DNA from 3 places in the Marinactinospora endophytica genome. Region 1 is predicted to be linked to each of the others. Evidence: riboswitches for the same ligand, from Rfam matches in the RefSeq annotation. Region 1 holds a riboswitch; each other region holds the start of a gene.

Evidence for each region. Region 1 has a riboswitch for cobalamin ahead of ACYVHU_RS15655 (ribonucleoside-diphosphate reductase subunit alpha). Riboswitches for the same ligand answer to the same signal wherever they lie in the genome.
Region 2: linked by a shared signal. The riboswitch ahead of ACYVHU_RS02270 (ABC transporter substrate-binding protein) and the one ahead of ACYVHU_RS15655 (ribonucleoside-diphosphate reductase subunit alpha) in region 1 are both predicted to bind cobalamin.
Region 3: linked by a shared signal. The riboswitch ahead of ACYVHU_RS24705 (magnesium chelatase subunit D family protein) and the one ahead of ACYVHU_RS15655 (ribonucleoside-diphosphate reductase subunit alpha) in region 1 are both predicted to bind cobalamin.

What each region holds. Positions count from the first base shown of each region.
Region 1 is NZ_BAAGVM010000007.1:275,501-279,575, forward strand. It holds gene ACYVHU_RS15645 (ATP-binding cassette domain-containing protein) at 1-446, opposite strand, end outside; gene ACYVHU_RS15650 (helix-turn-helix transcriptional regulator) at 509-1,510, shown strand; cobalamin riboswitch at 1,867-2,084, shown strand; gene ACYVHU_RS15655 (ribonucleoside-diphosphate reductase subunit alpha) at 2,221-4,075, shown strand, end outside.
Region 2 is NZ_BAAGVM010000001.1:510,386-514,460, forward strand. It holds gene ACYVHU_RS02260 (ABC transporter ATP-binding protein) at 28-807, opposite strand; gene ACYVHU_RS02265 (FecCD family ABC transporter permease) at 827-1,852, opposite strand; gene ACYVHU_RS02270 (ABC transporter substrate-binding protein) at 1,849-2,856, opposite strand; cobalamin riboswitch at 2,950-3,124, opposite strand; gene qcrB (cytochrome bc1 complex cytochrome b subunit) at 3,222-4,075, opposite strand, start outside.
Region 3 is NZ_BAAGVM010000017.1:57,102-61,176, forward strand. It holds gene ACYVHU_RS24705 (magnesium chelatase subunit D family protein) at 1-1,281, opposite strand, end outside; cobalamin riboswitch at 1,394-1,522, opposite strand; gene ACYVHU_RS24710 (GNAT family N-acetyltransferase) at 1,603-2,406, opposite strand; gene ACYVHU_RS24715 (hypothetical protein) at 2,568-2,786, shown strand; gene ACYVHU_RS24720 (TenA family protein) at 2,875-3,567, shown strand; gene ACYVHU_RS24725 (APC family permease) at 3,675-4,075, shown strand, end outside.

The DNA.
Region 1 (4,075 bases):
CCCGAGCAGGTCGGACACATCCCCGCCGGGTCGTTGAACGAGAAGTGGTTCGACTCGCCCACGTGGGGCTCGCTCACCCGCGAGAACAACAGGCGCAGGTAGGTGTAGGCGTCGGTGATCGTCCCCACCGTGGAACGCGCGTTGCCCCCGATACGGCGCTGGTCGATCACCACGACCGGGGACAGACCGTCGATGTGGTCCACCTCCGGCCGACGCCATTTGGGCAGCCGGTTGCGGACGAACGGCGGATAGGTCTCGTTCAACTGGTGGCCGGCCTCGGCCGCGATGGTGTCGAACACCAGCGAGGACTTCCCCGACCCGGACACCCCCGCGAACACGACCACGGCGTTGCGGGGGACGTCGATGTCGACGCCCTTGAGGTTGTTCGTCCTGGCGCGCCTGATCCGGATCATCCGCTGCGCGCCGTCCTGCCGTCGCATCTGCATGGCCATGACGCTAGGAACAGATGTGGCCGGATCCTGACCGCGAAACCGGCGATGATGGGGGCATGGCCGATGTCACCCGCCGGATGCTCGACCTGCTCGCCACCCTCCAGAGCGGGCGTGGCTTCTCCGGCGACGAGCTCGCCCGTCGACTGGAGGTGAGCCCCCGCACCCTGCGCCGCGACGTGGAACGCCTGCGCGCCTACGGATACCCCGTCACCACGCGCCCGGGCCCCGGCGGCTGCTACCGACTCGGCGCGGGCCGCGCCCTCCCGCCCCTGGTCCTCGACGACGACGAGGCGGTCGCCACCCTGGTCGGACTGGCGATCGTCGCGGCCACCACGCCGCCCGACGCCCCCGGCGGGCTCGACGGCGCCGCGCAGCGCGCCTACGGCATGATCGACCAGCTCCTGCCCCGCTCGCTGCGGCCGAAGGCGCGGGCCCTGCGGGCGACCCTCGAAGCGGCACCCCAGTCCGGCCCGTCCGCCGACCCCCGGACGCTCGTCCTGCTCGCCGGCGCCGCCCACCACCACGAGGTCGTCACCTTCGACTACGAGGACAGGAACGGGGTCGGCACGCACCGCCGCGTCGAACCCCACCGCCAGGTGGTGCGCCACCTGCGCTGGTACCTGTTCGGCTGGGACCTCGACAGGGACGATTGGCGTGTCTACCGGGTGGACCGCATCGGCGGCGTGCGCGGCACCGGGACGTCCTTCACCCCCCGTCCCCTCCCCGCCGACTCGGTGGAGGACTACCTGCGCACCGCCATGCGCCCCGACCGGCGGCGCGTGGTCCTCACCGTCGACGCGCCCGCCACGGCCGTCGCCGACGTCTTCACCTGGGAGGACTGCGCGATCGAACCCCTCGGGGCGGCCACCAGCCGGCTCACGACCTGGATCCACTCACCCGAGTGGCTCCTGCTCAAGCTCGCCTTCCTCGACGCCGACTTCACCGTCCACGAGCCGCAGGACCTTCACGCCTGGTGCGCGCGGTTCGCCCGGAGGGTCCTGGAGGCGGTGTCCGGTCCTTCCCCCGAACCGTCCAGCAGTCCGCGGCCGAGCAGGTAGGCGTCCCACAGGTCGGTGCCGCGATGGTCCACACGCGCGATGTCGGCGAGGTGGTGGTCGGCGTTGACGGCGACCGTGCGCGCCAGGTGCCCGAACAGGGGGCCGTCCGACAGCGAGCCGCCACAGGCCACGCACCGCTCCCGCGCGATCCCCTCGCGTGCGCACCTCCTCGACGGTCGCCTGGTGGCGGAGAGGCGCCCTCAGAGCGGTCCGTCTCGTCGGTCCACTGTTCCACCCGCCGGGGCCGCCTTCGCGGAGTGCTCGGGGGGCCACGGTCCGTTCCGCCTACCAGATCGGTGAACCAACGGTGGCGCGCCGATATCTTGCGGCTGTCGCGACCTGTCGCCACCAGATGTAGTATCTCTCCCGCTGATGGTTCACCCGGTGCATTCCCCGGGTGAGGCAAGAGGGAACCCGGTGGGAATCCGGGACTGCCCCGCAGCGGTGAACGGGAACGGAAGCCGTCAACACGCACTGGGTGCCACACGCCTGGGAAGCGACGGCCGGTAGGCCGGGCCGGAGGAATCCGCCCACGCCCGTGAGTCCGAAGACCTGCCATCGGCGTGCGCGCGTGCGCGCACGGAACGGGGCCTCGAGGGAGGGCCGCCGCGCGAACCAGGGACGGACATGGGCCGACATGTGCCCACTCCCGGACGTGTGCCCTCCTGCTCAGGACCCGGCCGGTTACCGTCTACCTGGTTGGAGTCACCATGTCCCTCGGCACCGAGGTCGCGCCGTCAGCGGGAGGAACCGCCGACCCCATGGAACGGGTTCGGATGGTGGTCGGTGAGGCCTGCGCCGGACTCGCCGGCGTCTCGGCGGAGACGGTCCTCGCGGAGGCGCGGCGCAACCTCTACCCCGGCATCACCCCCGCCGAGCTGGAGCTCGCCCTGGTCATGGCGGCCAGGACCTTCGTCGAGGTCGACCCCGGCTACTCCTACGTCAGCGCCCGGCTGCTGCTGGACAAGCTCCGCCGCGAGGCGCTGGGATTCCTGGCCGGAGGGTTCGACGAGGCGGGCCAGGCGGAGATGGCCGCCCGCTACCCGGCCTACCTCAAGGACTACATCGCCCGCGGGATCGAGCTGGACCAGCTCGCCCCCGAACTGGCCGACTTCGACCTGGACCGGCTCGGCGCGGCGCTGCGCCCCGAACGTGACCTTCAGTTCACCTTCCTCGGTCTCCAGACCCTCTACGACCGCTACTTCCTGCACAGCGGCGGCGTCCGCTACGAGCTGCCGCAGGCGTTCTTCATGCGCGTGGCGATGGGCCTGGCCCTGCGCGAGGACGACCGCGACGCCCGGGCGATCGAGTTCTACGACCTGCTGTCGTCGTTCGACTTCATGTGCTCCACGCCGACGCTGTTCAACTCCGGCACCCGCCGCCCCCAGCTCTCCTCCTGCTTCCTCACCACGATCGGCGACGACCTCCAGGCGATCTTCCACGGCATCTCCAACAACGCGATGCTGTCGAAGTACTCCGGCGGCCTGGGCAACGACTGGACCCCGGTGCGCGGCATGGGCGCCCACATCAGGGGCACCAACGGCAACAGCCAGGGTGTCGTGCCGTTCCTGAAGATCGCCAACGACACGGCGGTGGCGGTCAACCAAGGGGGCAAACGGAAGGGGGCCGTCTGCGCCTACCTGGAGACCTGGCACATCGACATCGAGGAGTTCCTCGACCTGCGCAAGAACACCGGTGACGACCGGCGCCGCACCCACGACATGAACACCGCCAACTGGGTGCCCGACCTGTTCCTCCAGCGGGTCGAGGCCGGCGCCGAGTGGACCCTGTTCTCCCCCGACGAGGTGCCCGACCTGCACGACCTGTACGGGCCGGAGTTCGCCGAGCGCTACGTCGCCTACGAGCGGGCCGCCGACGCCGGCGAGATCCGGGTGTGGCGCCGGGTGCGCGCCGTCGACCTGTGGCGGCGCATGCTGACGATGCTGTTTGAGACCGGCCACCCGTGGATCACCTTCAAGGACCCGTGCAACCTGCGCTCCCCGCAGCAGCACGTGGGCGTGGTGCACTCCTCCAACCTGTGCACCGAGATCACCCTGAACACCAGCGCCGACGAGGTGGCCGTGTGCAACCTCGGCTCGGTGAACCTGGCCGCCCACGTCGGGCCGGACGGGTTGGACGCCGACCGGCTGCGCCGTACCGTGCGCACCGCCGTGCGGATGCTCGACAACGTCATCGACGTGAACTTCTACACGATCCCCGAGGCCGAGCGCGCCAACATGCGCCACCGCCCGGTCGGCCTGGGGCTCATGGGTTTCCAGGACGCGCTGTTCGAACTCCGGCTGCCGATGAGCTCGCGCGGCGCCGTGGAGTTCGCCGACGAGAGCATGGAGCTCATCTCCTACCACGCGATCGAGGCGTCCAGCGACCTCGCCGCCGAGCGCGGCTCCTACGCCACGTTCGACGGGTCGCTGTGGAGCCGGGGCGTGCTGCCGATCGACTCGCTGCGGCTGCTCGCCGAGGCGCGCGGCGGCGACCTCGACGTCGACACCACCGAGCGGCTCGACTGGGACGCCCTGCGCGCCAAGGTGCGCTCCCAGGGGATGC
Region 2 (4,075 bases), on a different contig from region 1:
GCGCTGTGGCGCTCCCGCCACGTCCTCTCAGCGCGCCTCCCCGGTGGGCGGGAGGAAACGGACGTAGGGCCGTCCCCCCGGCCCGTCGGGAGACACCACCGCGCGGACCCCGTAGACCTCGGAGACCAACCGGGGGGTCACCACCCGTTCCGGCGGTCCGGCGGCGACCACCCTCCCCTCCCGCAGCACCACGAGGTGGTCGCAGAACATCGAGGCCAGGTTGAGATCGTGCAGCGCGATCACCGTGGTGACCGGGAGGCGGGTGATCAGGTCCAGCAGTTCCAGCTGGTGACGGACGTCGAGGTGGTTGGTCGGCTCGTCCAAGAGCAGCTCACGAGGCTCCTGGGCGAGGGCGCGGGCGATGTGGGCGCGCTGGCGCTCCCCTCCCGACAGGGTGTGCCAGGACTGTTCCGCCTGGTCCGTCAACCCCGTGTGACCGAGGGCGGCCTCCACCGCCGCCTCGTCGGCCGAGGAGAGGGGAGCCCAGGCCCTGCGGTGCGGGATGCGGCCCAGCCGGACCACGTCGCCCACGGTCAGGTCCACCTGGGGGGTGGCCTCCTGCTCCACCACGGCGATCCGGCGGGCCGCCCCTTTCCGCCCGATCTCCTCCAGGGGCGCGCCATCGAGGCGGACCACCCCCGATGAAGTCCGGCGCACCCCGGCCAGCAGCCGCAGCAGCGTCGACTTGCCGGACCCGTTGGGGCCGAGCAGCCCCACCGTCTGTCCCGGGGCCGGCTCCAGGCTGACGCCGGCCACGATCATCCTGCCGCCGACGCTCCAGGAGACGTCCTCCGCGCGCAGGCTCATCCGTGCCCCCTCCGCGTCCTCATGCCGTCCTCCGGCCGCGGTACAGGATGTGGACGAAGGCGGGAACACCGATCAACGAGGTCACCACGCCGACCGGAAGCTCCTGCGGGTCCAGGACGGTCCGCGCCACGGTGTCGGCCCACACGAGGAAGATCGCGCCGGCCAGCGCCGAGACGGGCAGGAGCCGGCGGTGGCCGGGGCCGACGATCGCCCGGGCCGCGTGGGGCAGGACGAGGCCGACGAAACCGATCGCGCCGACCACGCTCACCAGCGCCGCGGTCATGAGGGCGGTCACCCCCAGCAGCGCCAGGCGTGTTCGGGCGACGTGGATCCCCAGCGAGCCGGCGGCGTCCTGGCCGAAGACGAGCGCGTCTAAAGCGGGGGCCCGTCCCAGGCACGCCGGCAACGCCAGGAGCAGCACCAGCAGGCAGGGCCACACATCGGGCCAGGACGCCCCGCTCAACGAGCCCAGCAACCAGAACAGCACGCCCCGGGTCTGTTCCGGATCGGCCGAGGACATGACGACGAGAGAGGTCAGCGCCGAGAACAACTGCATCGTGGCGACGCCGGACAGCACCACGCGGTCGGTCGTTCCCCCCGACAGGTGCCCCAGGCCCAAGACGAGGGCGAAGGAGCAGGCCGCGCCGAGGAACGCCCCGGTGGACAGGGACAGCGCGCCCCCGCCCACGCCCAGCACGACGACCAGCACCGCGCCGGTGGAGGCTCCAGAGGAGACCCCCAGGACGAACGGGTCCGCGAGCGGGTTGCGCAGCAGCGACTGCATCACCACCCCGCACAGGGCCAGTCCGGCGCCGCACACCGCCGCGAGCAGGGTGCGGGGCAGCCGCAGGTCCCACACGATGCCCTCACGGATCGCGCTGAGCCCCGAGTCGGCTCCGCCCAGGCGTGAGACGGTCACCGCCGCGACCTCGCCCACGGAGATCCCCGCGGGGCCGATCGTGATCGCGACCGCGACGGAGGCCACCAGCAGGGCGCAGCCGGCCGGCCACAGCAGGAGGGGGCGCGCCGCGAAAAGCCCTCTCACGAACGTCGGGGGCCGGCCAGACCCAGCTCGCGCAGCCCGGCGGCGACCTGTTCGATCCCCTCGACGGTGCGGATCGACGGGTTCATGGCGGCACCGCTGACGAGGATGAATCGGTCGTTCTCGACGGCGTCCATGTGGCGGGTGACCGGAGTGGACTTCAGGAAGTCGATCTTGGCCGCACCGGACTCGGCCGTCTGGCTGTCCCGGGTCAGGTCGCCGAGCACGAGAACGTCGGGGTCGCGGTCGGCGATGGTCTCCCAGTTGACCTGGGGCCACTCGTCGTGGGTGTCGTCGAAGGCGTTCTCCGCGCCGACGGCTTCGGTGATGATGCCCGGCGCCCCACAGCATCCCGCCAGGTAGGGCGCCTCGGAGTTGGCGAACCAGAAGAGCACGGTGGTGCCGGAGGCGTCGACGTCACGGGTGGCGGCGTCCACACGGGAGGAGAGGTCGGCGACCAGCTCCTCGCCGCGCTCCTGGACTCCGAAGATCCTCGCGAGGTCGCGCACCTCACCGTAGACGTCCTGCATCGTCAACGGCTCCGCGCGGGAACCGTCGCCCCTGTCGAAGGAGGACTTGGCGCAGTCGGCCGGGGAGAGGTAGGTCGCCACCCCGAGCCGCTCGAAGTCGTCGCGGGTGGCGACGCCGCCTTCGCCCAGGGTCGAGACGAACGACGCGGAGACGAAGTCGGGCTCCGCGTCCAGGACCCGTTCGAACGAGGGGGCGTTGTCGGCCAGGCGGGGCACGCCCGCGTTGGCCTGCTCCAGCCCTTCGGCGACGGGATCGGTCCAGGTGGCGGTCCCCACCATCCGGTCGGCCAGGCCGAGGGAGAGCAGGATCTCGGTCGACCCCTGGTTGAGCGAGACCGCGCGCTGGGGCGGCTCGGCGACCACCACGTCACGGCCGCAGTTGTGGACCGTCACGGCGGACTCCGGGGCGGCGTGCGTGGTCGGGTCCGCGGAGTCGGCACCGCATCCGGTGGCGGCGCACAGGGCGAGGGAGAGCAGGACGGGGACGAGGGGACGATGGGGGGTCGGCACGGCCGTCCTTTTCGCGTGGGGCCCGGTCGCGGGGCCCGGCGGGCATCCTCCTCCGGTCGGCGGGAGACCAGAGTGCCAGCAGGTCTTCGGACTCGGGTTCGTCCGGCCGGAGCGCCTTCCCAGGATGGTCCCAGTGGCCCGTGCCCCGTCCGTCCCCCTCACCGCTGCGCGTCAGTTCCGGATTCGCACCGGATTCCCTGCCCCGTGCGGGGCGGCTGGCGGCTGCAAGGTATCACAGGCCCCGCGGGCGAAGAGCGGCCGGGAACGCCGAAGGGCCCGGCCTCCCCGTGGCGCGGGGGAGGCCGGGCCCTTCACAGGCCACCGAGACGGGCTCAGTGGGCCTTCACGGACTCCTCCTCGGACGCGGTGGCGCCGTGGTGGAGGTGGTGCCCACTGTGCGGACGGACGCCCTCGAAGGAGACGTTGTCCTTGGTGTACCAGTGGGCCAGACGCGCGCGAAGCCGTCCCTTGGCCCCCCGCCCGCTCGGCGGCTCCACCCCGTTCTCGTCGGTGGAGTCGATGTCGATGCGGGCCGGCGGCTTGCTCTGGAGGACGTGCACGGTGTCCGGGGAGGACTCCTTGTGCACCTCGATGAACTCACCGCTGGGGAGTTGCTGGATGGTGCCGCTCTCGTAGCCGTGCTCCAGGATCTCGCGGTCCCGGCGCTGCAGACCGAGGCAGATGCGCTTGGTCACGATGAACGCGATGATCGGGCCGAGGATGATCGCGATGCGGAAGAACCACGTCGTCGCGTACAGGCTGATGGAGAACGTCTCCGACAGGATGTCGTTGGAGCCGGCCAGCCAGATCAGACCGTAGGCGGTCACACCCGCCGCACCGATGCCGGTGCGGGTCGGGGCGTTGCGCGGACGGTCGGCCACGTTGTGGTGGCGCTTGTCCCCGGTGATCCAGGCCTCGATGAACGGCCACGCCGCCAGGCCGCCGAAGAGCAGGCCCATGCCGCCCAGGCCGGGCAGCAAGACGCCCATCGGCACCGCGTAACCCGCGATGGTGAAGTCGAACCAGTTCGGGAAGATGCGCAGCGCACCCTCCAGGAAGCCCATGTACCAGTCGGGCTGGAGGCCCGAGGTGATGGACGTCGGGGTGAACGGCCCGAACAGGTGGATCGGGTTGATCTGGACGAAGGCCGCCAGCCCGGCGATGACCGCGAAGGTGAAGAAGAAGA
Region 3 (4,075 bases), on a different contig from region 1:
TCCCAGCCCGGGAACGCTGAGCAACCGCGGCCGGTAGGTCTCGCCGGGATCGGCTGCGGTCTCGCCGGAGCCGCCGGGGCCGCCCTCCTGAGGGGTGTCCTCGGGGGTGGTCTGCGGCCGTTCGGGTCCGGAGGCCGCGGGCGGCGCGGCGTCGGGATCCCCTGGCCGCGGGGCGGGGCCGCCCCCGCCGCCCCCGCCGGGCCCGTCCGGCCCGTCCGGCCCCTCGGGGCCGTCCCCCGGGTCGGAGGGGTCGTCGGCCCCGGCCTGTTCGAGCGCCTCGTCCAGACGGTCCTCGTCGAGGCCGGGGGCGTCGAAGGGGTCGCGCCGACGCCGGTGCGGCAGCGCCAGGCGGGCGGCGTCGCGGACGTCGTCGGAGGTGACCTCCGGGTGGTCCCTCCAGGCGGCCAGCGCCATCGCCGCGCGCGCGGTGACCAGGTCGGCGCGCAACCCGTCCACGTCGAAGGCCGCGCACACGGCCGTGATCTGCCGCAGCGCCGCGTCGGTGAGGACGACCCGGGGCAGACGCCGCCGAGCGGCCCGGATGTGCGCGGCCAGACGCGCCTCCTCATCGGCGTAGGCGGCGGCGAACCCCGCCGGGTCGGCGTCGAAGGCGAGCCGGCGGCGCACCACCTCGGCGCGCTCGGCCGGCTCCCGGGTGGCGGCCACCTCGACGGTGAGTCCGAACCGGTCGAGGAGCTGTGGCCGCAGCTCACCCTCCTCGGGGTTCATGGTCCCCACCAGCAGGAACCGCGCGGCGTGGCGGACCGACACCCCCTCACGTTCGACGTGGGAGGTCCCCATCGCGGCCGCGTCGAGCAGGAGGTCGACGAGGTGGTCGTGGAGCAGGTTCACCTCGTCGACGTAGAGCACGCCACGGTGGGCGGCGGCGAGCAGGCCGGGCTCGAACGCGGTGACCCCCTCGGTGAGCGCGCGTTCGATGTCGAGGGAGCCGGCCAGCCGGTCCTCGCTGGCCCCGACGGGGAGCTCCACCAGGCGGGTCGGACGGGTCTGGGCCTGGTGGGCCGCGGCACCGGGGTGCGGCCCGTCAGGGCAGTCGGGGTCGGGGGCGGCGGGGTCGCAGGAGAAACGGCACCCCGCGACCACCTCGACATCGGGCAGCAGCGAGGCGAGCGCGCGTACCACCGTTGACTTGGCGGTGCCCTTCTCCCCGCGTACCAGCACACCGCCGACCGCTGGGGAGACCGCGTTGACGAGGAGCGCGAGCTTGAGGTCGGCCATGCCGACGATCGCGCTGAAGGGATAGCGAGCAGCAGTGCTCACACGGGTCCTTCCTTCCCGGGAGTCCACGCCCGGGGGTGCGCCGGGCGTGGACGGCGCGCGGACATCCCGCGCACACCCTCAACGCCCGTGAGGGGTGGGTCGTGGCGCCTGGCAGTGTCCTGGCTCCCAGATCCTCGCTCGCCCGCGCCTTCCCACCGGTGAGGTCCGGCAGTGGCGGAGTATGCGGGCCTGCTCCCTGGTCACAGTGGCGGGACCGCCCCGGATTCGCACCGGGTTCCTGCACGCCGATGGCTCACGGAGGAGCCACCGGCCGACGCCGCTCCCAGGATCGCACACGCCCTCACAGGCGTCCTCCGCGGATCAGTCGCCGCCGTCGAAGGCGTAGTAGCGCGTCACCGCGACCGGGCGAAACCCCATCCGGGCGTAGAGGTGCTTCGGCCGGTCGTCGTGGGCGGCGCGGATGAGGACCGGGCCGGCCCCCTGGGAGCGGGCGTCGGCGACCGCGTGGTGCAGCAGGCGGGTCGCCACTCCCCTGCCCCGGTGCTCCGGACGCACGAACAGGTCCTCGACCTTGGCCATCTCGCCCCGGCGCGGCCAGGAGGAGAAGAACCCGCACGGCCTGCCCTCTTCGACGGCCAGCCAGTAGCGCACCGCGGGCGTCTTGGCCCTGCGGGCGAGGACGGCCTGGGCGGTCTCCTCGGCCGGGCGCGGCGGGCGGCCCTCCCCTGCGTCCTCCTCTTCGTGGTCGAGCCGGAACAGTTCCGCCAGCCGTTCCCATCCCGCGTCGTCCTCCACGGGGAGGATGTCGACGCCCGCGCCCGCGGGTGTGGGTCCGACGAGCGGGCCGGTGACGACCAGCTCCAGCAGGGTCTCGACGAGTTCGCACCCCGCCAGCAGGAGCGCCGCCTCCGTCGCGGTGGGGGTGGTGGCTCCGACGTGGACCCGCATGGCCGGCGACGCCGTCCAGGCGCGGGCCTGGCCGAGCAGGTCGCGCAACCGGTGGGGATCGTCGCCGACCAGACCGCCCACGGTATTGCAGTACTCCACCGCGGGGGCCTTCAGGTTGCGCGTCCAGTGGGCGCCGTTGACCGTGCGCTCCTCTCCCCCGATCGCCCAGAAGGCGGCCACCGTCTCGTCCACGGCCTCGACCAGTCGTTGTGTCATGCCGGCCACGTTAACGACCCCGCGCCTTCCCGACGGTCGGGGCGCGGCGCGGCCGGGAACGACCGTTCGACGTTTCACCGGGAGTGGCGGTTGGAATATGGGGGTATCTTCCCTTTGGCCGTTTATCGACCCTTTCGACCCCCCGACCCGAGGCGGTGCCCGTGCTCTCCCCCGAACTCCAGGTGTGGTGGCGCAAGAAGGACCAGGACGACGAGAAGAAGAAGCGGCGCGGCTCAGGCGGCGCTCCACGCCGCTCCCGCGATTCCGATTCCTCCGCGCAGGACGGCGGCTCCGACGGCGCCTCCTCCTGGAGCTGGAGCTGGGGAGGCGACGGCGGCTCCGGTGGTGACGGTGGGGGTGGCGGAGGCGGAGGCGACTGAGCCGGCCGCCGAGGTTGCGCCATCGCCACGCGGGTAGCCCCGGGGAGGGGCCGGACACCGGCCCCTCCCAGCGCCCCGAGGAGGATCCGTGAACGCCGTCCCGTTCGACACCTGGAGCGCCCAGGCGCCCGACCCCCGGTTCAGCGCGTGGCTGCGGGAGTCGAGCGAACCGGACTGGTCGGCCGTGACCGGCCATCCGTTCGCCACCGCCATCCTCGACGGCACGGCCGCGCGGGAGCGGATGCGCCGCTACCTCCTCCAAGACCTCCTCTTCCTGGACCGTTGGACGGCCCTGCTCGGCGCGGCGGTCGCCTGCGCCGACACCTTCCCCGGCCGGCTCACCTTCGCCCGCTTCCTCGGCCAGACCGCGGCCGAGGAGGAGGCGTCCTACTTCGACCGGGCCCTGGACGCCCTGGGCGTCACCCCCGGCGAACGCGCCTCGGCGCGCCCCGAGCCGGCGACGGCGGATTTCCTCGCCCTCATGGACCAGGCCCGTTCCAGTCAGGACTACCCGTCGATCCTCGCCGTCCTGTGCGTCGTGGAGTGGAGCTACCTGGGATGGGCGAGCCGCGCCGGCGAACCGCCCGCCGACTTCGTGCTGCGCGAGTGGATCGACCTCCACGAGGGACCGGACTTCCGGGCGTGGGTGGGGTTCCTGCGCGGCGAACTCGACCGGATCGGCCCCGCCCTGCCCGATGAGGGGCGCGAACACGTCCGCGCCGTGTTCCGGAGGGCCGTGCGGCTGGAGGCGGACTTCTTCGACATGGCGGCCGAAGGCTGACCCACGCCCCGTCCCCGCGGACAGCGCCTCGCCGCCGTCGGCGCCCCCTTCCCTTTTCCCGTTCCGGGGGTGATGCTGTTCCCCGGCCCACGCGATCGGGAGGGCATGTGAGCGACCACGGCAACGACGGTTTCGCCCGGGTCCTGGGACGCGGTGACGTTCTCGCGCTCGCCTTCGGCGCGATGATCGGGTTCGGCTGGGTCGTGTTGACCGGCGAGTTCCTCACCGGGGCGGGCAGCCTGGGCGCGGCGCTGGCGTTCGTCATCGGCGGTACGGTCGTGGCCCTCGTCGGGCTCACCTACGCCGAACTCGTCTCGGCGATGCCGCGCGCCGGCGGCGAGCACAACTACGCGCTGCGCGGCCTGGGCGCCCACGGCGGTTTCGTCGCCTCGTGGGGCATCGTGCTGGGCTATGTGACGGTGGTGGCCTTCGAGGCGGTGGCGCTTCCCGAGACCGTCCTCTACCTCTTCCCCGACATGCGGGTCGGCCACATGTGGACGGTCGCCGG